DNA from 2 places in the Pseudarthrobacter arbutini genome. Region 2 is predicted to be linked to the other one. Evidence: predicted binding sites of a transcription regulator. Region 2 holds the regulator's gene; the other holds the start of a gene.
The links. The regulator HrcA, encoded in region 2, represses chaperone genes, less so after heat shock. The targets are predictions, from matches to a motif close to TTNGCACTCGNNNNNNNCGAGTGCNAA.
Positions count from the first base shown of each region.

Region 1: a site for HrcA is predicted at 9,805-9,831, ahead of groES (co-chaperone GroES). Genes of this name have one in related genera too.

Region 1 covers NZ_JBTNDQ010000007.1:25-12,851, reverse strand. Annotated here, with positions in the region: gene alr (alanine racemase) at 21-1,229, shown strand; gene tsaE (tRNA (adenosine(37)-N6)-threonylcarbamoyltransferase complex ATPase subunit type 1 TsaE) at 1,247-1,825, shown strand; gene tsaB (tRNA (adenosine(37)-N6)-threonylcarbamoyltransferase complex dimerization subunit type 1 TsaB) at 1,825-2,496, shown strand; gene rimI (ribosomal protein S18-alanine N-acetyltransferase) at 2,493-3,035, shown strand; gene tsaD (tRNA (adenosine(37)-N6)-threonylcarbamoyltransferase complex transferase subunit TsaD) at 3,032-4,180, shown strand; gene ACX80V_RS09340 (glutamate--cysteine ligase) at 4,271-5,422, opposite strand; gene ACX80V_RS09335 (glycoside hydrolase family 3 protein) at 5,764-7,215, shown strand; gene ACX80V_RS09330 (shikimate 5-dehydrogenase) at 7,266-8,084, shown strand; gene ACX80V_RS09325 (class I SAM-dependent methyltransferase) at 8,112-9,341, opposite strand; gene ACX80V_RS09320 (hypothetical protein) at 9,397-9,780, shown strand; gene groES (co-chaperone GroES) at 9,990-10,286, shown strand; gene groL (chaperonin GroEL) at 10,364-11,974, shown strand; gene ACX80V_RS09305 (dihydrofolate reductase family protein) at 12,100-12,702, opposite strand.
Region 2 covers NZ_JBTNDQ010000002.1:3,012-12,516, reverse strand. Annotated here, with positions in the region: gene ACX80V_RS02115 (PhoH family protein) at 1-810, opposite strand, end outside; gene ACX80V_RS02110 (GerMN domain-containing protein) at 1,180-2,136, shown strand; gene ACX80V_RS02105 (16S rRNA (uracil(1498)-N(3))-methyltransferase) at 2,158-2,940, opposite strand; gene dnaJ (molecular chaperone DnaJ) at 2,943-4,070, opposite strand; gene hrcA (heat-inducible transcriptional repressor HrcA) at 4,148-5,161, opposite strand; gene ACX80V_RS02090 (DUF3097 domain-containing protein) at 5,309-6,157, shown strand; gene ACX80V_RS02085 (DUF4870 domain-containing protein) at 6,286-6,705, shown strand; gene hemW (radical SAM family heme chaperone HemW) at 6,783-8,012, opposite strand; gene lepA (translation elongation factor 4) at 8,049-9,505, opposite strand, start outside.

The sequences.
Region 1 (12,827 bases), on a different contig from region 2:
CCCGCACTAGAATCACTAGGGTGACTTATCCCGTAACAACCGGTGACATCAGCGCGGCCTCAGGACCTGATCCTCTGTACGAGCGGTCCGCCGTCATCGACCTGGACGCCATCCGCCACAACGTGCGGCGGCTGGCAGCCGCGGCCTCACCCGCCAAGGTCATGGCCGTGGTGAAGGCCGACGCCTACGGACATGGCGCGGTTCCGGTGGCCCGGGCCGCCCTCGAAGCCGGCGCATCCTGGCTGGGCGTCGCACATATCTCCGAGGCGCTGGCGCTGCGGGCCGCGGGCATCGACGCCCCCCTGCTGGCCTGGCTGCACACGGCGGAAAGCAACTTCGCCGCAGCGGTGGCTGCCGGCGTCGACATCGGCTGCTCCGGCTGGGAACTGGACCGGATTGTGGCCGCCGCGCGTGACCAGGAACGTCCCGCGCGGATCCACCTGAAAGTGGACACGGGCCTGGGCCGGAACGGCGTAGCGCTCGATGCCTGGGACCAGCTGCTGGGCGAAGCCATGGAGTACCAGGACCAGGGCCTCCTGCGTGTGGTGGGCATCTTCTCCCACCTGTCCGTGGCAGATGAACCCGAACGGCCGGAAACCGATGAACAATTGGCGGCCTTCCGCGAGGTGCTGGCTGTGGCCGAGGACGCCGGCGTGGACGCTGAAGTCCGTCACCTGGCAAACACCCCCGCCACGCTGTCCCGCCCCGATACACACTTTGACCTGGTCCGCGTGGGTCTGGGCATCTACGGTCTCTCGCCCTTCGAAGGCCAGACGTCCGCCGAACTGGGCCTCCGGCCCGCGATGACGCTGCGCACCCTGGTGTCCCAATGCAAGCAGGTCCCCGACGGGCAAGGCGTCTCCTACGGCCTGCGCTACCGCACCAGCGGCCCCAGCACCCTGGCGCTGATCCCGCTGGGCTACGCCGACGGTGTGCCCCGCATTGCCACCGGCGGTCCCGTCCGGGTGGCTGGCCGGACCTATCCCGTGGTGGGCCGGATCGCCATGGACCAGATGGTCATCGACCTCGGCAACATCGGCCCCGCCGGCGCGGAGCTCTTCGGCGCCGAGGCGGTGCTGTTCGGCAACGGGGACGACGGCGGGCCCACGGCGGATGACTGGGCGATCGCCGCCGGCACCAACAACTACGAGATCGTGACCCGGATCAGCCCGCGGGTGCCGCGCCGGTACATCAACGACAGTCCCGCCGTCGAGCAGGCAACGCCGTGAGCGTGCTCACGGCAGAGATGCCCACCTGGGAACAGACGCTGAGAGTCACGACGGCGGATGAGACGCACGCGCTCGGTGCCGCTTTAGGGGCCGAGCTGCAGGCCGGGGATCTGTTGGTGCTGACCGGCGAGCTGGGCGCCGGGAAAACCACCTTCACGCAGGGGCTCGGCGAAGGCCTGGGCGTGCGCGCAGGAATTATTTCGCCCACGTTTGTCCTGGTCCGCATCCATCCCAACCTGCCCGACGGCCCGCGGCCCGGTGGCCCTGATCTGGTGCACGTGGACGCGTACCGGCTGGGATCGGCGTCGGAAATTGACGATATTGACCTGGAAAACACGCTGGACTCGTCCGTGACCGTGGTGGAATGGGGGCGCGGCCGGGTGGAGCACCTGAGCGAGAGCCGGCTGGAAGTGGACCTGCACCGGGCGATCGGACTGGACGCCATAGGCGCCGCGGAACCAATGCCCGGCCACACCGAAATCCTCGACTTTGACACAGAGGACTTCGACGAGCCCCGCACCATCGTGCTGCGCGGGTTTGGTCCCCGCTGGAGCACCAAGCCTGTCCTCGGCGGCGCCTTCGAAGGGACACCGTGATGCTCATTCTTGCCATCGACACCTCCGCCGTGGCCAGTGCGGCACTCGTCTCGGACGACGCACTCGAAGGCGTGGTGGCCAGCTTCTCCACCGAGGACACGCGCAGCCACGCCGAAGTGCTTGCACCCGGCATCGAGGACCTGCTGGCCTCTGCGGGCGTCACCGGCCAGGACATTGACGCGATCGTGACAGGCGTGGGCCCCGGCCCGTTCACCGGCCTGCGCTCGGGGATCGCAACCGCCCGGACGCTCGCCTTCGTCTGGGACAAACCGCTGTACGGGCTGATGAGCCTGGACGCCGTGGCACTGGAAGTGGCTGAGTCCACCGATGCCGCGGCCGAATTCCTGGTGGTCACGGATGCCCGGCGCAAAGAGGTCTACTGGGCGCGGTACAGCCTCGCCGACGGCCAGTTGCCGCAGCTCGAGGACGGCCCGCACGTCAGCTTCGCGGCCGACCTTCCGGACCTCCCGGCCTACGGCGCCGGCGCCGGACTCTACAGTGACGTGCTGCGCGCAGACCCGGGCTTCAGCAACGAACAACCGGACGCCCTCTACCTCGGACAGTTCGCCTTGGCCCGGCTGGCAGCCGGCGGGCAGCTGCTCGACTCCACACCCCTGTACCTCCGGGAATCGGATGCCCAGGTCCCCGGCCCACGGAAGCGGGCCCTATGAGCATGCCGACCAGCGCTGACGGAGTGGTGTTCCGGGACATGACCCTGGAGGACGTGCCCGCTGTGGACGCCCTCGAACAGCGGCTGTTCCCTGCGGACGCGTGGCCGCTGCACATGTTCCTGTCCGAACTGTCCCAGCCGGAAACGCGCCGTTACCTGGTGGCGGAAAGCGGTGGGAGCATCGTGGGCTACGCCGGGCTGATGTGCATCGAGCCCATCGCGGACGTCCAGACCATCGCCGTCGTGCCTGAATTCGAAGGCCGGGGCATCGGCTCTACGCTCCTGACCAGGCTGATCACGGAAGCCGGTCTCCGCGGGGCGGCGGACGTCCTCCTGGAGGTCCGGGCCGACAACCCGCGGGCCCAGCAGTTGTATGTACGTTTCGGCTTCGAACAGATCCACGTCCGCCGCGGGTACTACCGCGACGGCGTTGACGCCCTCATCATGCGGTTGCAGCTGGCCCCCGAAGGCGCACCAGCCGACGCCGCACCAGGTCACACACCAGCCCAGGATCACACAGCAGAAGCAGGCCAGCCATGAACCGCTCGCAGCCCCTGGTGCTGGGCATCGAATCCTCCTGCGACGAAACCGGCGTCGGCATCGTCCGCGGCACCACGCTGCTCACCAACACGGTGTCCTCCTCGATGGACGAGCACGTCCGCTTCGGCGGCGTGATCCCCGAAATCGCCTCTCGCGCACACCTTGACGCCTTTGTGCCCACCCTGCGCCAAGCCCTGGCCGACGCCGACGTGTCGCTGGACGACGTGGACGCCCTTGCCGTCACCTCCGGGCCCGGGCTTGCGGGCGCCCTGATGGTGGGGGTCTGCGCGGCTAAGGCCCTGGCCGTGGCCACCGGCAAGCCGCTGTATGCCATCAACCACCTGGTGGCACATGTCGGCGTCGGACTGCTGGACGGAAACCCCGACGGCGGTGCTGCCGCCGGCCGCGGGGCCGGCCGTCCCGCCAGTCTGGCCGCAGGGCTCGGCCACGGTGGCCGTCTCCCGGAGAACCTGGGCGCCCTGCTGGTCTCCGGTGGGCATACCGAAATCCTGAAGATCAACAGCATCACCAGCGACGTCCAGCTCCTCGGCTCCACCATCGACGACGCCGCCGGCGAGGCCTACGACAAAGTGGCCCGCATCCTGGGCCTTGGCTACCCGGGCGGCCCGGCCATCGACAGGCTGGCCCGCACCGGCAACGCCAAAGCCATCCGTTTCCCGCGCGGCCTCAGCCAGCCCAAGTACATGGGCACTGCCGAGGAGCCTGGAAAACACCGCTACGACTGGTCCTTCAGCGGCCTGAAGACGGCGGTGGCGCGGTGTGTCGAGCAGTTCGAGGCCCGCGGCGAAGACGTGCCGGTGGCCGACATCGCCGCAGCCTTCCAGGAAGCAGTGGTGGATGTGATCACGTCCAAGGCCGTCCTGGCCTGCCGGGAGCACGGCATAAAAGACGTTCTTTTAGGCGGGGGCGTGGCGGCCAACTCCAGGCTGCGCGAACTCACCGGCCAGCGTTGTGCGTCCGCCGGAATCAGACTCCACGTGCCACCGCTTGACCTGTGCACGGACAACGGCGCCATGGTGGCGGCACTCGGTGCACAGCTGGTGATGGCCGGGATCGGGCCCAGCGGCATCCGCTTCGCCCCGGACTCCTCGATGCCCGTCACCGCGGTTTCCCTCCCCGCCTGACCCGACTGCCGAAAACCCAACTTGCTCTATCAGTTCTGGTCCCCAAACCGCCGGGTTAGGGACCACAACTGATAGAGCAACGGGTGGGATTTAGCCCGTCGGGCCGTTCCGCATCTGCTTGACCAGGTCCAGCACCACGGCCTGCAGGTCGCCGCCGTGCTCTGCAGCGACGCGGCGCTGCCGCTGGTACCCGGCGCCGCGGCGGATGATCTTCTCGACGTCGGCCAATTCGTCGGGGCAGCCGAGCTTCGCGGCCACCGGCTCAAGCCGGTTCAGGGTCTCCAGGAGGTGGTCGGTGACCAGCTGTTCGTTGCCGGCGGCGTCGAGGATGATGATGGCCTCCATGCCGTAACGGGCGGCACGCCACTTGTTCTCCTGGATGTGCCACGGCGGCATGGTGGGGATGGTGCCGCCGTTGTCCAGGGTGGTGGAGAATTCATCCACCAGGCACTGGGTGAGCGCGGCAATCGCTCCCACCTCCTCCAGCGTGGCCAGGCCGTCGCAGATGCGCATTTCGATGGTGCCGAGGTTGGGAACGGGCCGGATGTCCCAGCGGATCTCGGACAGTGTGTCGATCACGCCGGTGGTGAACATGTCCTGGACGTAGGACTCGTATTCGTTCCAGGACGGGAACTGGAAGGGCAGGCCCGCCGTCGGCAGCTGCTGGAACATCAGGGCGCGGTGCGATGCGTAGCCGGTGTCCTCGCCGCCCCAGAACGGGCTCGACGCCGAGAGCGCCTGGAAGTGCGGGAAGTAATTGACCAGGCCGTCCAGCACGGGGAGTGCCTTTTCGCGCCGGTCCAGGCCCACGTGGACGTGCACGCCGTAGATGACCATCTGCCGGCCCCACCACTGGGTGCGGTCGATCAGCTTGGCATACCGGGCCTTGTCCGTCACGGGCTGCAGCTGCGGCGGGCTGAACGGGTGGCTGCCGGCGCAGAAAACCTCCACGCCCATGGGATCGGTGATTTCGCGCACCGCAGCCAGGGACCGGCTGAGGTCTTCCTTGGCTTCGGCGGCAGTCTCGCAGATGCCGGTGACCAGCTCCACGGTGTTGAGCAGGAGTTCCTGCTTGATGTGCGGGTGTTCGTCGTCTTCGTTGAGTTCGGGGTGCTTGGCAACCACGCCACTGAGCACTTCGTTGGCTACCGATGCCAGTTCGCCGGTCTGGCCGTCCACCAGGGCCAGCTCCCATTCCACACCAAGAGTTGATTGCTTCGATGAAGCGAAATCAATCTTCATGCGTTCCCCTAACTGTTCAGATATCCCTGGGCACGCGCCGCATTCAAGTCTAATGCAGGGGTAGCATCGTCTTGATGGCCTTGTTCCTTTGGACCCGTGACAGTATTCACAAAACCACCCTCCTTATTGCGGCCGCTGCCGTGGCCGCCCTGACTGCCTGCACGGCGGTTCCCGCCACCGCCCCGGCGACCTCCGGCCCTGCGCCGGCCTCAACCCCGGAATCAGAGCGGCCGACGACGGCACCTCCGTCCGCTTCTCCCTCACCTGACCCCGGGCTGCTGCCGCTGGGCTGGGGCCCCGAGCAGCGGGACCAGGATGTCGCCGCGGCCGCCGTGGCGGCGATGTCGGTCGAGGAGAAGGCCGGCCAGGTGCTGATGCCCGTGTACGCCGGCACGGACGCCGAAGCCCAGGCCGACACAATTGAGCGCCTCCATCTTGCCGGGTCCATCATTATGGGCGACAACATCCCGCTCGACGCGCGCGGTCAGGCGGATCCGGCTGCCATGACTGCTGTCAACGCCCGGCTGGCCCAGGCCGCCAAGGCCGACGGCAGGCCCTGGCCCGGGCTCATCGGCCTGGACCAGGAGGGCGGGATTGTGGCGCGGCTGGGTGCGCCCCTGACCGAATGGCCAACGGCCCTGAGCTACGGGGCTGCCGGCAATGCGCCACTCGCCAAGGACGCCGGCCGCGCCCTGGCCGCGGAGATCGCGTCACTGGGCTTCACCGTGGACTTCGCCCCCGATGCGGACGTGACCATCGGCCCAGCAGATCCCACCATCGGTGCCCGGTCAATGTCCGGCAACCCGGACGCAGCGGGAGCGCTGGCGGTGGCGTTTTCCCAGGGCATGCAGGAGGCCGGAGTCCTGCCCGCCGTCAAGCATTTCCCCGGCCACGGCTCCGTCACCGTTGACTCGCACCAGGACCTCCCGGTGCAGCCCGCGGGCATCGCGGAACTCGAAGCCCGGGACTGGAAGCCGTTCCGGGCGGCCATCGCCGCCGGTATGCCCATGGTCATGACCGGGCACATCGCCGTACCGGCCTTGGAACCCGGCGTCCCGGCGTCGTTGTCCGGCCCCACCTATGCTGCGCTGCGCGGCATGGGCTTCAAGGGTGTGGCCGTGACCGATGCCCTCAACATGGGCGCAGTCCAGCAGCAATACCCGGGTGGCTCCGCAGCAACGGCGGCGCTCGCCGCGGGCGCGGACCTGCTCCTGATGCCCACGGACGTGGGGCAGGCCCACGCAGCCATCGTTAGCGCTGTCGCGGCCGGAACACTGCCGGCGGCCCGCCTGGACGAAGCAGCTGTTCGCGTGGCCACCATGATGACCTGGCGCGGCCGCGTCACGTCGCCGCCTGCCGGGTCGACCCCCGCCAGCGCAGCCCCCGGCAGCGGCGCCGACATCTCGGCGCGGGTCTCCGCGGCCGCCGTCACGGTGCTGTCCGGACACTGCGGCGCGCCAATCGTCGAGGGAAGCATCCGGATTGCCGGCGGATCAGCGCAGGACCGGGCGCGGTTTGAGGCTGCCGCAGCGAAGGCCGGGCTCGGCACCGGGGCGGGCCCCCTGGTCAGCCTCATCGGTTACGCCAGTCGGCCGGTTGGGGGCGATATCGCCGTGGCACTGGATGCGCCGTGGCCGCTGCAGGATTCCACTGCCCCGGTGAAGATTGCGCTGTACGGCCGCACGCCTGGCGCTTTTGACGCCCTCGTTGCCGTGCTGGCAGGCAAGGCAACTGCCCCGGGAAAGCTGCCCGCCGCCGTCGGAAGCTATCCAGCCGGGACGGGCTGCCCGTAACTTGGCCCGCAACACATCGCCGAATCGGTCAGCGGCGGTTTAATGGACAGGTGCCCATTCTGAATAAAGACATGACCCTGTGTATTTCGCTGTCGGCCCGGCCCAGCAACAACGGGACGCGGTTCCACAACCACCTCTACGACCAGCTGGACCTGAACTGGATCTACAAGGCCTTCGCCCCCACCGACCTGGCCCAGGCGATCGCCGGTGTCAGGGGCCTGGGAATCCGCGGCTGTGCGGTGTCCATGCCGTACAAGGAGGACGTGATGGCCCTCGTCGATGAGCTGGATCCTTCCGCTAAAGCCATCGATTCGGTCAACACCATCGTGAACACTGACGGGCGTCTGTTGGCCTACAACACCGACTACACCGCCATCGAGCAGCTCCTTGCAAGCAACGCCGTGCCCACGGACTACTCGGTGCTGGTCCAAGGTGCCGGCGGCATGGCCAAGGCCACCGTCGCGGCCCTGCGGGACGCCGGCTTCACGGATGTCACCGTCATCGCCCGGAACGAAGACACCGGCCGGGTGCTCGCTGAGCAGTACGGGTTCCAGTGGCGGGCAACGCTCGACGTCGGGACGGCGGACCTGATCATCAACGTCACGCCTATCGGTATGGCAGGCGGCCCGGAAGTGGACTCGCTGTCCTTCCCGGAAGCTGCGATCGCGGCAGCCAAGGTGGTCTTCGACGTCGTGGCGCTGCCTGCGGAAACGCCGCTGATCAAGGCGGCCCGCGCCGCCGGGAAACAGGTGATCACGGGAGCCGAAGTGGCCACCATCCAGGCGCTCGAGCAGTTTGTGCTCTACACCGGTGTCCGGCCCACCGACGAGCAGGTCCGGGCCGCCGAGGACTTTATGCGCGCCCAGTAAGGCCGGGCCTCAGGACCGTTCGCTGCCTTAGACAGGTTCCACCGAGATGGCCACCCGGTCCTCCCCAATGCGGGTTAGGACCAGGGTGGCTGTTTTTTGTCCGGCCTTCTTCCCGGCCACCTTGCTTCCGGCGAACAGCTGCTTGCGCAGTTCCTCCGGAGTTACTGAGGTGCCGCGCTTTTTGATGTCCAGCACCGTGATGCCGTTCTCCTTCACCCAGGCCTTGAGCGCCTTGACGTTGTACGGCATCACTTCCAGGACCTTGTAGGCGCGGGCGAACGGCGTGTCCACCAGCTCCGGAGCGCAGATGTAGGCGATGTGCTCGTCCAGCAGGTGCCCGCGCAGTTGAAGCGCGACGTCGGCCACCAGTCCGGCGCGGATCACCGCGCCATCGGGCTCATACAGGTAGCCCTCTGCCGGACCCACCGGCGCGGCGGGACCGCCGTCGAAGTCTTCAGCGCTGGTCAGCTCGGCGGCACCCTGCGGGCCGAGCAGCAGCGCCGCCCGGCGGATTCCGGGCCGGCGCACGGAGTTGAACCACAGGGCCACCTCGGTGACGTCGCCGCCCACCGATACCCACTGCGCCTCGCAGCCGGCGGGAACTGACTCGTGCGGCATGCCGGGGCCCATTTTGACGCCAACGGCGCGCCCGGTGGCCGCGAGCGATTCCACAAAGGACAGCGGCGGCGAAAACGCCTCAGGATCCCAGATCCGTTTTGTACCCGACGTGGAGGTGACCCGGCGTGCGGGATCCAGCCAGACGCCGTCGACTCCGTCCAACGGGACGGTGGTGGCGTCCGAGTGCACCACGGTGGCGTTGGGGAAGGGGATGAGGTTGACCGTGGCGCAGGCGGCCGTGGTTTCGTCCATTTCCACGGCCGTGACCGTGATGTCCATCGATGCCAGTGCCAGGGAGTCCGCGGCAAGGCCGCAGCCGAGGTCGGCCACGTGGCGGACGCCGGCCTGCGCAAAGCGCTCGGCATGCCGAGCAGCAACAGTGAGGCGCGTGGCCTGTTCCAGCCCGGCCTGCGTGAAGAGCATGCTCCGGGCGAACTCGCCGAACTTCAGCTCGGCCTTGGTGCGGAGCCGGGACTGGGTGAGGACGGCGGAGACCAGTGCGGGGGAGTGCCCGGCCTTGCGGAGGGCCGCGTTGAGCTCGAAGGACTTGTCCTCGCGGTACGGGCCCAGGGACGCCAGGAGCTCCCAGCCTTCGCTCGTGAGCAGTGGGGCGATCTGGTCCTGCGGTGCTTGAGCCATGGGTTCAAGCCTAGTGGAGGTAGCCCGGCGGCCAGATCCGGCTAGGGTTGAAGGCATGGAAGACAGCGCAGGCACCCAGCCGTCCGGACTACCCCAAGCCAGCAACCCGGACCTGGTGAAGTTCGCCCGCCCCGCGCTGATTGCAGGATCCGCAGTGGCCGTGGTCTGCGTCGCGCTGCTCGTGATCATCTTCTTCCTGGACACGTTCAACGCCACTGTCTACTCCGTGGGCGGCAAGAACATCCAGGACGTCACGGACGAGGCAGGGGAGATCCGCGGCCTCTACGCCGGGGCGCGCATAGGCGGCATCATCTTGCTGGTGGTCTCGCTGCTGGCTGCCGTGGGCGGCGCCGTGGTGCTGTACCTGCGGCGGGGCACCCTTGAGGAAGGGGACGACGGCGACGAGGACGTCGATCTCGAGGACCTCACCGGCCGGTAACAGCTGTTCGCCGGCGACATAATTCTGGCACTCGCCTTGACCGAGTGCTAACCAATACATAGAGTCATCATTAGCACTCTCCCTAGGAGGGTGCTAACACATGAAGAGCTGCCAGCCAGGCTGCTGCCGGCACCGCGACGACGGTTTGCCAGCCACGGCGAAGCAGCTCAACTGTCCATGAATTTGCTGACGTAGAAGGAGAGGTCCGAGTGTCGGTCTCTATTAAGCCTCTTGAGGATCGTATTGTTGTCCGCCCGCTCGAAGCCGAGCAGACCACGGCTTCCGGCCTGGTTATCCCGGACTCCGCACAGGAGAAGCCGCAGGAAGGCGAAGTTGTTGCAGTAGGCCCCGGCCGCTTTGACGACAACGGCAACCGCGTTCCGATCGATGTTGCCGTTGGCGACGTTGTTATCTACTCCAAGTACGGCGGAACTGAAGTCAAGACCGGTGGCACCGAGTACCTCGTGCTCTCCGCCCGCGACGTTCTGGCGATCGTCGTAAAGTAACTCTTTGGATCCCCGTACTGCTGTTCCGTCCCTGACCGAACAACAGTGCGGGGTTCTGTCTTTGAAAGGACAAAACCATGGCAAAGCAGCTTGCGTTTAACGACGCTGCACGCCGGTCGCTTGAAGCCGGCATCGATAAGCTCGCCAACACTGTCAAGGTGACGCTCGGCCCCCGCGGCCGCAACGTTGTCCTCGACAAAAAGTGGGGGGCACCCACCATCACCAATGACGGCGTCACCATCGCCCGCGAAATTGAGCTTGATGACCCGTACGAAAACCTTGGCGCGCAGCTGGCCAAGGAAGTAGCCACGAAGACCAACGATGTTGCCGGCGACGGCACCACCACGGCCACCGTGCTCGCCCAGGCCCTGGTTAAGGAAGGCCTGCGCAACGTTGCGGCGGGCGCCGCTCCGGGCCAGATCAAGCGTGGCATCGAGGTTTCCGTAGAAGCCATTGCAGCCCGCCTGCTCGAGAACGCACGCCCGGTTGAAGGCACGCAGGTTGCCAGCGTGGCAGCAATCTCGGCCCAGAGCGACGAAATCGGCGAGCTCCTCGCCGAGGCATTCGGCAAGGTCGGCAAGGATGGTGTGATCACCATCGAGGAGTCCTCCACCACGCAGACCGAGCTGGTCCTCACCGAAGGCATGCAGTTCGACAAGGGCTACCTGTCCCCGTACTTCGTGACCGACTCCGAACGCCAGGAAGCCGTCCTCGAAGACGCCCTTATCCTGATCAACCAGGGCAAGATCTCCTCCGTGCAGGACTTCCTGCCGCTGCTGGAGAAGGCGCTGCAGAGCTCCAAGCCGCTCTTCATCATTGCCGAAGACGTTGAGGGCGAGGCCCTGTCCACGCTGATCGTCAACCGCATCCGCGGCACGCTCAACGTTGTTGCCGTCAAGGCTCCGGGCTTCGGCGACCGCCGCAAGGCCATGCTGCAGGACATCGCCACCCTCACCGGTGCGCAGGTCATCTCCGCGGAACTGGGCCTCAGCCTGGATTCGGTTGGCCTTGAGGTGCTGGGTACCGCCCGCCGCATCACGGTCACCAAGGACAACACCACCATCGTTGACGGCGCCGGTTCCGCAGAAGACGTCGCAGCCCGGGTTTCCCAGCTGCGCGCCGAGCTGACCCGCACCGACTCCGACTGGGACCGCGAAAAGCTCCAGGAGCGCCTGGCCAAGCTGGCCGGCGGCATCGGTGTCATCAAGGTCGGCGCAGCCACCGAAGTTGAGCTGAAGGAAAAGAAGCACCGCATCGAAGATGCGGTGTCCTCCACCCGCGCCGCCCTCGAAGAGGGCATCGTGGCCGGTGGCGGTTCCGCACTGATCCACGCACTGAAGGCCCTCGACGAGGACCCTGCAGTCAAGGCACTCGAAGGCGACGCCGCCGCTGCTGTGGGCATCGTCCGCCGCGCGCTGGTCCAGCCGCTTCGCTGGATCGCCCAGAACGCCGGTTTCGACGGCTACGTTGTCACCGCCAAGGTTGCCGAGCTCGAAACCAACAACGGCTTCAACGCCAAGACGGGCGAGTACGAGGACCTGATCGCCGCCGGTGTCATCGACCCGGTCAAGGTCACCCGTGCAGCCCTGCGCAACGCGGCATCCATCGCTGCGCTGGTTCTCACCACCGAGACCCTCGTAGTGGAGAAGCCCGCAAACGAAGACGAGCACGCAGGCCACAGCCACTAATCCCCACCGTCCCCTGACGGTGAGGGCTTAGAGCCTCCGCACAAAGTCTCCAAACAAAGAACCGGTCCAGCTTCCGCTGGGCCGGTTTTTTGTGCCACAAATCAATCGCGGTGAGCTTTCCCGCACTATGCGCCCGGCATGTCCTGTGTTTCAACGTCGCCCGCACGCTCGTAGACCAGCGACACCGCCCCCTTCGGGAAGCTGCGCGCCGGCTCGGCGAGGCGGAAGGACGCGGGAATGGTCCCGGCGTCGAAGAGGCGCTTGCCCTGCCCGAGAGTGATCGGATAGAGCCAGAGGTGGAGGCGGTCGATCACGTCTGCCGCCAGCAGTGAACGGATGAGGACGCCGCTGCCGAACATGTGCACCTGGTTGTACTCCTCGCGGAGCCGTCCCGCGGCCGTGGCATCAGGGAGCACCGTGGTGCCCGCCCAGCTTGGATCGGTCAGGGTGCCGGAGACGACGAATTTGGGCACCCGGTTGAGTGTCCCGCCGATGTCGTCAGACTGGTGCGGCCAGTAGGCCGCGAAGATGTCGTAGGTTTTCCGGCCGAGGAGCAGGGCGTCGATGAGGGCGATCTCGGCGCCAATGGCCGCGTCGGCTTCGTCGTCGGACACCGGCATCTGCCAGCCACCGAAGGCGAAACTGCCCTCGGTGTCCTCCTTGCTACCGCCGGGCGCCTGGTAGACGCCGTCGAGAGTGATGAACAGGTTCGCGACGATGATGCCCACGCGTCCATTCTGGAACGGCGTCCCGGTGCTGTCCAGCCTTCGCGTTGACTCATGGAAGATGCGCGCGTAGTGGGTATCGAAGAATCATTTGGTAATGCGCGCGTAGCGGGGTGTCTGCGGCTGCC
Region 2 (9,505 bases):
CTTCATCTGTTCAGGTGTGGTGTTCTGCGCTTCGTCCAGGATGATGAAGGCGTCGTTGAGCGTGCGCCCACGCATGTAAGCCAGCGGCGCCACTTCGATGGTCCCGGCGGCCATCAGGCGCGGGATGGACTCGGGGTCCATCATGTCGTGCAGCGCGTCGTACAGCGGGCGCAGATAGGGATCGATCTTGTCGCTCAGGGTGCCCGGCAGGAACCCGAGCCGCTCGCCGGCCTCGACTGCGGGCCGAGTCAGGATAATACGGCTGACTTCTTTCTGCTGCAGCGCCTGGACGGCCTTGGCCATCGCGAGGTACGTCTTACCCGTGCCTGCAGGGCCAATCCCGAAGATCACCGTGTTCGCATCAATCGCGTCCACGTAGTTCTTCTGGTTCAGCGTCTTGGGCCGGATGGTCTTCCCGCGGCTGGAGAGGATGTCATGGGTGAGGACGTCCACGGGGTTCTGCAATGACTGGCTACGGAGCAACGCGACGAGCTGGCGCAACACCGCGGGGCTGATGACTGTGCCACGGGCCACGAGGCCTCGCACTTCATGCAGCAGCCGCATGATGCGGGGAACTTCGTTGGCAGGGCCGCTGATGGACAGTTCGTTTCCGCGGACGTGGAAGTTAACGGACGGGAACTGCTCTTCGATGTAACGCAGGGCCTCGTCATGGCTGCCGAGCGATTGGACCATCTGATCGGAGTTGTCAAAGAGAACCACCTCCGTCCGGACACCGGGAAGTGAATGGGGGAATTCTCCGGCGGCGCGGTCAGTATTGAGCCGGCGCTTTCCGTTCGCTGATTCAGTCATGGTGCTGGCCCGCAGGCCCGTGGTCCCCTCCAGTTCGAAAATTAAGTGCGCTGGCTGCTGCGTGGGGGCTGTTGCCGAGCATGCAGGAGCCAGCGGAGTCCTTCCATCTTACGCCAGGAGGCACCTCCCGGCAGCGTCAGGCGGTCTCCGGAGAGGGTGCCCGTCACCGGCTTACTGCGGGACAGTTGGCGTCATTAGGTATCAACTTCATATCGGGCTCATATCGTTCCCGTTGCAGTTGGGCCGGCAGCCCGGATTCGGTCCTTTTGGCGGAGCTGGCTATGCGATGCTGGAAATCACAGCCGTCCGGGGACCGGCTCACGGGGGCCCAGGCCTCGCCATTTCACAGCCGGAAAGGACAGGCCACGAGTGCCGGAAACAGCGACCCCCCTCAGTGCCAGGCGCGTCGCGCCACGTTTTCGTCCGCAACGTCTCCTGGGCCTGCTGCCAGCATTCCTCCTTCTCACCGGTTGTATCGCGGACCCCAGCCCTGAGCCCAACCTGACGGCAAACTCCAGCGCTGCCGCCACCGGCTCCCCCGGGTCACCTTCCACCAGCGCGCCCCTGGAAACTACACAGTCCTCGAATAAGGCACCGGTCTACTGGATTGGCCGAAGCAACAGCAACGTGTTCCTATACCGGGAGTTCCGGGACGTGCCGGAGCAGGAGAATCCAGTGACCCGCGCCCTGCGGGCCATGATGTCCGAGAAGCCGCTGGACCCGGATTTCTTCACGCCCTGGCAGGATCCCGAGAAACTCGCCTCGTCCATCTCCGGCAAGAACGTCATTACCGTCGACGTCTCGGAGGATGCCTTTAACAGCAATGTCGACGCCGACATGGCCGGCCGCGCCATTCAGCAGCTGGTCTTTACCGCTACGGCAGCGGCCGCGAGTTCCGGCCTGATCGATTCCGGCCAGCAGATCCAGGTCAGGATCCTGGTGGATAGCCACACCGATTACGTTGCCTTCGACCACGTCCAGCTTGGCGACCCCATGTCCCGAGCTGCCGGAATGGTGGCGCCCGTGTGGATCATCGATCCGCAGGAAGGGACTGACCTGGCTGGCGGAAGCGTCAAGATCACCGGCCGCAGCACCGTTCCGGGCGGTAAGCTCCGCTGGCAGATCCTGCGGGCCGAAGCGAATGGGAACAAGACGCCCTACCTGACCGGGGAGACCACTGCAGCTGCCGAAGCCGCCCAGTCCGGAGTCTTTACGCTTGCCCTTAGCCTGTCCTCGGGGAATTACGAGCTCCGCGTTTCGCAAGTGGATGCGGCCGGCACCAGCCAGGAGCTGAATGTGGACACGCGGAACTTCAACGTCCGGTAACAGCCCGCGTAGCAGTCGGCATCAGGATACCGGTGCTGTCCAGCGTCCCAGTACATCACTCGCCAGAACAACCGCTGCCGGTCCGGCTGTGGATGACCTCAGGACGTGGTGTCCCAAGAGCGCCGTAACGGCGCCGGCGTCGCAAAGCCGGGTGACTTCGCGGGGACTGATTCCGCCCTCCGGACCAACGATGAGCAGAATTTCCAGGGGTCCGGCGTCAGCTTGGGTGCCCTGCCATGATTCAAGGACAGTCCGGAGCGGCCGGACCGCGTCTTCGTGCAGGATTACGGCCAGATCCGCTGCCGCCACGGCCGCCGCAAGGCCTGGCGTTTCGACGGCGGCGCGCACCTCGGGGATCCAGGCGCGGCGTGCCTGCTTGGCGGCGGCAGTGACCACGGACTGCCATTTTGCGTGGGCCTTGGCCGCGCGCTCACCCTTCCAGCGGACAATTGATCGCTCGGACTGCCAGGGTAGTACGGCATCAATCCCGAGTTCGGTTGCCGTTTCCACGGCCAGTTCATCACGGTCCCCCTTGGCCAGGGCCTGCACCAGCACGAGCCGGATGTCGGGCCGGCCCTCCACAACGAGGGCGGAGCATTCCACGGTGAGCTCCGCGGGCGACGCCGAGACAACAGTTCCCGTCAGCCGCCTTCCGGCGCCGTCGGCAATGTCCACTGCCTCTCCGGGAGATAGCCGTTTTACAGTCACGGCGTGGCGTGCCTCCGGCCCTTGAAGGACAAAACAGGCACCGGGCACCAGATCGTCCAGCGACCCGGCACCGCTGAAGAAAACGGGATTGCTCACCGCTACAGGTTACCGAACCGGTCCCGCAGCTTGGCAAAGACGCCGCCGCTGGCAGCCAGTTTGCCTTCCGTGAACTGCTCGCCCCGCAGCTTCGCCAGCTGCCGCAGGAGATCCTCCTGCGCGGCATCCAGCTTGGCCGGCGTCTCCACCTGCAGATGGACCATCAGGTCCCCGCGGCCGTATCCGCGCAGGTGCGTCACGCCGAGTCCACGGAGCGTGATGATCTCCCCTGACTGCGTCCCTGCCTTGACGTCGATTTCCTGCAGCCCGTCAAAGGTTTCCAGTGACAGCTCGGTGCCCAGGGCGGCGGCAGTCATCGGGATGTGCAGCGTTGCGTGCAGGTCGTCACCGTCGCGTGCGTACGTGGCGTCGTTGTTGACCCGGAGTTCCACGTACAGGTCCCCGGACGGTCCGCCGGCCGGGCCTGCTTCGCCCTGCCCGGAGAGCTGGATCCGGGTGCCCGTGGCAACACCGGCCGGCACCTTGATGGTGAGCGACCGCCGGCTGCGGATGCGGCCTTGGCCGCTGCATTCGTTGCAGGGGTCCTTGATGACCGTCCCGAAGCCTTCGCAACTGCCACACGGGGCCGCCGTCATGACCTGGCCCAGGATGGAGCGAACCGCGCGCTGGACCTGGCCGCTGCCGCCGCAGATATCGCAGCGCACAGGGTGGCTGCCTTCGCGGCAGCATGACCCGTTGCAGGTGGGGCAGGTGACGGCTGTGTCCACTTCGAGTTTCCGGTTGACGCCGAACACAGCATCGCGGAGTTCGATCCGTACACTGATCAGCGCGTCCTGGCCGCGGCGGACCCGGGAAGCGGGGCCGGAGGTGCCGCCTGCCCCGAAGAACGTGTCGAAGATGTCCTGGAACGCGAAGCCCTGGCCGGAGTATCCGCCGCCGCCGAACCCGTTGTCGGTGCCGTTCTCGTTGCCGGTGGTGTCATAGATCCGGCGCTTCTGCGGGTCCGAAAGTACCTCGTAGGCATGGGTCACGGCCTTGAAGCGGTCCGATGCATCGTCCCCGGGGTTTACGTCCGGGTGAAGAGTGCGGGCCAGCTTGCGGTAGGCCTTCTTGATCTCTTCCCCGGTGGCTTCCGGCGAGATTCCGAGGACGTCGTAGTGGCTGCTCAAAGTTCGTATCTCTTCCTTGTTGTACTGCCGGCAGCCGGGCTGCCGGCACTGCTCTTCGTGCCTGGACCGCGGTGCTGTTACGGACCCAGAATTCTTGAAAGGTAACGGGCTACTGCCCTGACGGCGGCCATGGTGGTGGGATAGTCCATCCGGGTGGGGCCGAGCACACCGATCTTGGCAGTGCTGTCTGGTCCGTAGCCCGTGGCCACCACGGAGGCTTCCGCGAGTCCGTCGTACGGGTTTTCACGCCCGATGCTGACTGCCACGCCCCTCGGATCCTGCGCCATGTCGCTCAGGAGGCGCAGCAGGACAACCTGCTCCTCGAGCGCTTCCAGGACCGGTCCGATACTGAGCGGAAAATCCACATTGGAGCGGGCGAGGTTCGCCGTTCCGGCCATGACCATGCGTTCCTCGCGGCTGCTGTGGGCGAGCGTTTCCAGCCCGTGGGCCAAGGCCTGGGCCGCCGCGCGCTGGCCCGGGCTGACCGACGAAACGACTCCCGGCAGCGAGGGGGTCAGCCGGCTCAGCGAGATGCCCGCGAGTGATCCGAGGAAGTGTGTCCGCAACGCGGCGATGGCGTCGTCGCCGAGGTCCTGGCCGACGTCGATCACGCGCTGTTCGACCTTGCCGGTGGTGGCGATGAGGACCACCAGGACCTGCCGGGGCGCGAGCAGGACGAATTCGATGTGGCGGATGGTGGCGCGGCTCAGATGCGGATACTGCACTACGGCGACCTGGTTGGTCAGCTGCGACAGCATCCTGACGGTCCTGTCCAGGACGTCGTCCAGATCGTCTGCGCCCTCCAGCAGCGACTGGATCGCACGCCGTTCCGCGTGGGAAAGCGGCTTTACCGCTGAAATCTGGTCCACAAACAGCCGATAGCCTTTGTCTGTGGGGATCCGTCCGGCGCTGGTGTGCGGGGCCGTGATCAGGCCGTCGTCTTCCAAGGCCGCCATGTCGTTGCGGATGGTGGCACTGGACACGCCGAGGTGGTGGCGTTCCACGAGCGCTTTTGAACCTACTGGCTCGCGGGAGTGCACATAGTCCTCCACGATGGCGCGCAGTACTTCGAGTTTGCGCGGCTCGCTCATACTCCACCTCCATCCGTGGTCACTGCAGGGTTAGCACTCGACATGCCTAAGTGCTAACAGTCTAATATGAGTCACCCCGTTGTTAGCATTGGTACCGCTCCGGGCGAAATTCCGGGCCAGGATCTAGCGGCAAGGCGGAATCAATCCATGCAGTACCAGAACTGGGGTCCGCAGGAGATCACCGCGCCCGTGAGAAGCGAACTCCCTGAGGTCCCCGTGGAACGTGGCATGGTTCTCGAAGACGCCCAGTCAGGCTGGGTGGGAGCGGTGACCCGGGTGGAGAAGTCCGGTGGCATGCATGTAGTGGCCCTCGAAGACCGGCGCGGCAAGTCCCGGTCCTTCCGGCTGGGCTTCGGGTTCCTCCTGGAGGGGCAGCCCATCCGGCTCCTTCCCCCGGCTCCCAGGCAGGCCGCCCCCGTCGTCGCCGGCCGGACGGCGTCCGGCTCAGTCCGCGTGGCCGGCCAGCGTGCCCAGGTGGCCAAAGCCAGCAGGATCTGGGTGGAGGGAAAACACGACGCCGAACTCGTGGAAAAAGTCTGGGGTGACGATCTCCGCGTAGAGGGCATCGTCGTCGAGCCTTTGCATGGCATTGATGACCTGGCGGGGGCGGTGGCCGCATTTGGTCCCGGTCCGGGGCGGCGGCTGGGGGTCCTGGTGGACCACCTGGTGCCGGACTCGAAGGAGTGGCGCATCGCGGCTGCCGTGATGGCCTCCCCCGGCGCGGTGGGGAATGTCCTGATCGTCGGGCACCCTTACATTGACGTGTGGCAGGCCATCCGGCCCGCTGTGCTGGGCATCGAAGAATGGCCGGTGGTGCCCCGCGGGCAGGACTGGAAGACCGGAATCCTGGCGGCGTTCGGCTGGCCGCACTCCACCAAGGAAGACATCGGGCTTGGCTGGCAAAAGCTGCTGGGCGCTGTCCGCAGCTACGCGGACCTGGAAGCATCGCTGCTGGGGAGAGTGGAGGAAGTCATCGACTTCCTGACGGTGCCCTGACACCGGATCCGGCTCCGGGCGGCAGCATTTGGTGGCTGAACCAGTATTCTTGGTACTGCGGAGGCTGCAGTTGCTTCAGTCCGGCATTCTCCAACCCAGCACCATTGCACTTTCGAAGGAAGAAAACCGTGGCACAAAACGCACGCGAGCACCGGGACGACCACGGCGGCCAGGGCCGTTCCGAGTACCAGGGCGTTCCGGCTAATGCGCTGCCCCTGACGGCCAGCGAAGACCGCCAGTGGGCCACACTGGCACACTTCGGCGGGATCCTCGGCTGTGTTCCGTCACTGCTGATCTACCTGATTTTCCGTGAGCGCGGGCCGTTTACCGCCCAGGAATCCAAGGAAGCGCTGAACTTCAGCCTGCCGCCCACCATTGCGGCGCTGGTGGCCAATCTCCTGGTGTTCATTCCGGTGGTGGGAAATGTCTTCGCCGTCATCGCCACCCTGATCTGGATTGCCCTGACCTGCTTCTCCGTGGCCGCAGGTATCCATGTCAACAAGGGCCAGCCCCACCGTTACCAGTACAATCTGCGCTGGATCAAGTAGTCCCCACCCGCGCCCTAACCTCGCAAGCTCGGCCAGGGAACCCTGCGGGCGTGTGCCCACGTTGCTGGCTGTATGCGTTAGTCCGGCAGGATCCTGCGGACCAAGGCGTCGGCCAGCAGGCGGCCCTTCAGGGTCAATACCAGCGTGCCGCGGAAGGCATCCGGCGGCTCCACCAGGCCGTCGGCAATGAGCCCGGCCACGGCGTGACGGCCGTGGTCGCCCAGCGTTGACGTGGCCAGTCCCGACACGAGCCGGGCCTCAAGCATCACGCGCTCCACGTCGCGGGTTTCGGCGTCGAGCGTTTCCCGGCCGGCCGCCGGTGACAGGCCCTGAGCGAGCCGTCCGGCGTAGGCCGTGGGGTGCTTGACGTTCCACCACCGCACCCCGCCCACGTGTGAATGTGCACCAGGCCCGATGCCCCACCAGTCGTCCCCGCGCCAGTACGCGAGGTTGTGCCGGCATGCCTGGTCCGGCGTCCGGGACCAGTTGCTGACCTCGTACCAGCTGAGGCCTGCAGCGCCGATCAGCTGGTCGGCGAGTTCGTATTTATCGGCGTGGTCGTCGTCGTCGATTCCCGGGACTTCACCACGGCGGATCTGGGCTGCCAGCTTGGTGCCGTCTTCCACGATCAGCGCGTAGGCACTGATGTGGTCAGGCTGGTAGGAGAGGGCCGTTTCCAGGGAGAACCGCCAGTCCTCCAGCGACTCCCCCGGTGTCCCGTAGATCAGGTCCAGGCTCACGGCCAGTCCGGCATCGCGCGCCCACTGCACCACCTGCGGCACGCGGCTGGGCGTGTGCGTGCGGTCCAGGACCTTCAGGACATGGGGAACGGCAGACTGCATACCAAAGGAAACCCGGGTGAAGCCGGCATCGGCCAGGACCTGAAGGGATGCCGGGGTGACCGAGTCAGGGTTTGCTTCGGTGGTCACTTCGGCGCCGGGTTCCAGGCCCCAGTGCCCGACGGCGGCCGTCAGGATCCGCGCGAGGTCTTCCGCCGGGAGCAGCGTGGGAGTGCCGCCGCCGAAGAAGACTGTGCTCAGCGGCCGGTCCGGGAGACCCGAGTTCCGCAGGACTGTGGCGGCAAAGTCGACTTCGGACACGGCCGTGGTGGCGTAGGCGTCCTGTGACGCTCCGCCGCCCAGCTCGGTGGCCGTGTACGTGTTGAAGTCGCAGTATCCGCAACGAACAGCGCAGAACGGGATGTGCACGTACAGCCCGAAGGCCCGGTCCGCCGAACCGGCCACTGCCTGGGCGGGCAGCAGACCGTCCGACGGCGCGGGGTCGCCGAGCGGAAGAATGCTAGGCATTGCGGGGGCGTCCGGTGTTGCCGGCCACAGTCATCACTACTTCTTGGCCTTGTCCTTGGACTCGTCGGTGGTCAGCGCAGCGATGAAGGCTTCCTGGGGGACTTCAACGCGGCCCACCATCTTCATGCGCTTTTTGCCTTCCTTCTGCTTCTCCAGCAGTTTGCGCTTCCGGGAAATGTCGCCGCCGTAGCACTTGGCGAGAACATCCTTGCGGATGGCGCGGATGCTTTCCCGGGCGATGATCCTGGAGCCGATGGCAGCCTGGATGGGCACTTCGAACTGCTGGCGGGGAATGAGCTCGCGCAGTTTGCCGGTCATCATTACACCGTAGGCATAGGCCTTCTCACGGTGAGTGATGGCGGAGAAGGCATCCACCTGTTCGCCCTGGAGCATGATGTCCACCTTGACCAGGTCGGCCACCTGCTCGCCGTCGGCTTTCCAGTCCAGCGAGCCGTAGCCCCGGGTCTTGGATTTGAGGATGTCAAAGAAATCGAACACGATCTCAGCGAGTGGCAGCCGGTAGCGGATTTCGACCCTGTCCTCGGACAGGTAGTCCATGCCGCCTATAACACCGCGGCGGCTCTGGCAGAGCTCCATGATGGCGCCCACGAACTCATTCGGCGCCAGGATGGTGGCAGCCACCATCGGCTCGCGGACCTCTGCGATCTTGCCGGAAGGGTATTCGCTGGGGTTGGTCACATGGACCACCTTCTTGTCCTCCAGCGTCACTTCATACTCAACGTTGGGGGCGGTGGAGATCAGGTCGAGATTGTATTCGCGTTCGAGCCGCTCCCTGGTGATTTCCAGGTGGAGCAGGCCGAGGAAGCCGACGCGGAAGCCGAAGCCGAGCGCGGCCGACGTTTCGGGCTCGTACACCAGTGCGGCGTCGTTGAGCATGAGTTTCTCCAGCGCATCGCGGAGCACCGGGTAGTCCGTGCCGTCCAGCGGGTACAGGCCGGAGAAGACCATCGGCTTGGCATCGGCATAGCCGGGAAGGGAGGCCGTGGCAGGCTTGGCGAGGTTGGTGACGGTGTCGCCGACCTTGGACAGGCGGACGTCCTTCACACCGGTGATGAGGTAGCCCACTTCGCCAACGCCGAGACCTTTGGAGGGGGTGGGCTCCGGGGAGCTCACCCCGATCTCGAGGAGTTCGTGGGTGGCCCGGGTGGACATCATCTGGATGCGTTCACGCGGGTGGAGCATGCCGTCAACCACACGGACGTAGGTAACCACACCGCGGTACGTGTCGTAGACCGAGTCGAAGATCATGGCGCGCGCGGGGGCGTTCGGGTCCCCCACGGGGGCCGGCAGATCGCGGACGATCTTGTCCAGCAGGACCTCGACGCCCATGCCGGTCTTGCCGGAGACGCGGAGCACGTCGTCGGGGTCGCCGCCGATCAGGCTGGCCAGTTCGGCCGCGTACTTCTCAGGCTGGGCTGCCGGGAGGTCGATCTTGTTCAGTACCGGGATGATGGTGAGGTTGTTTTCCATCG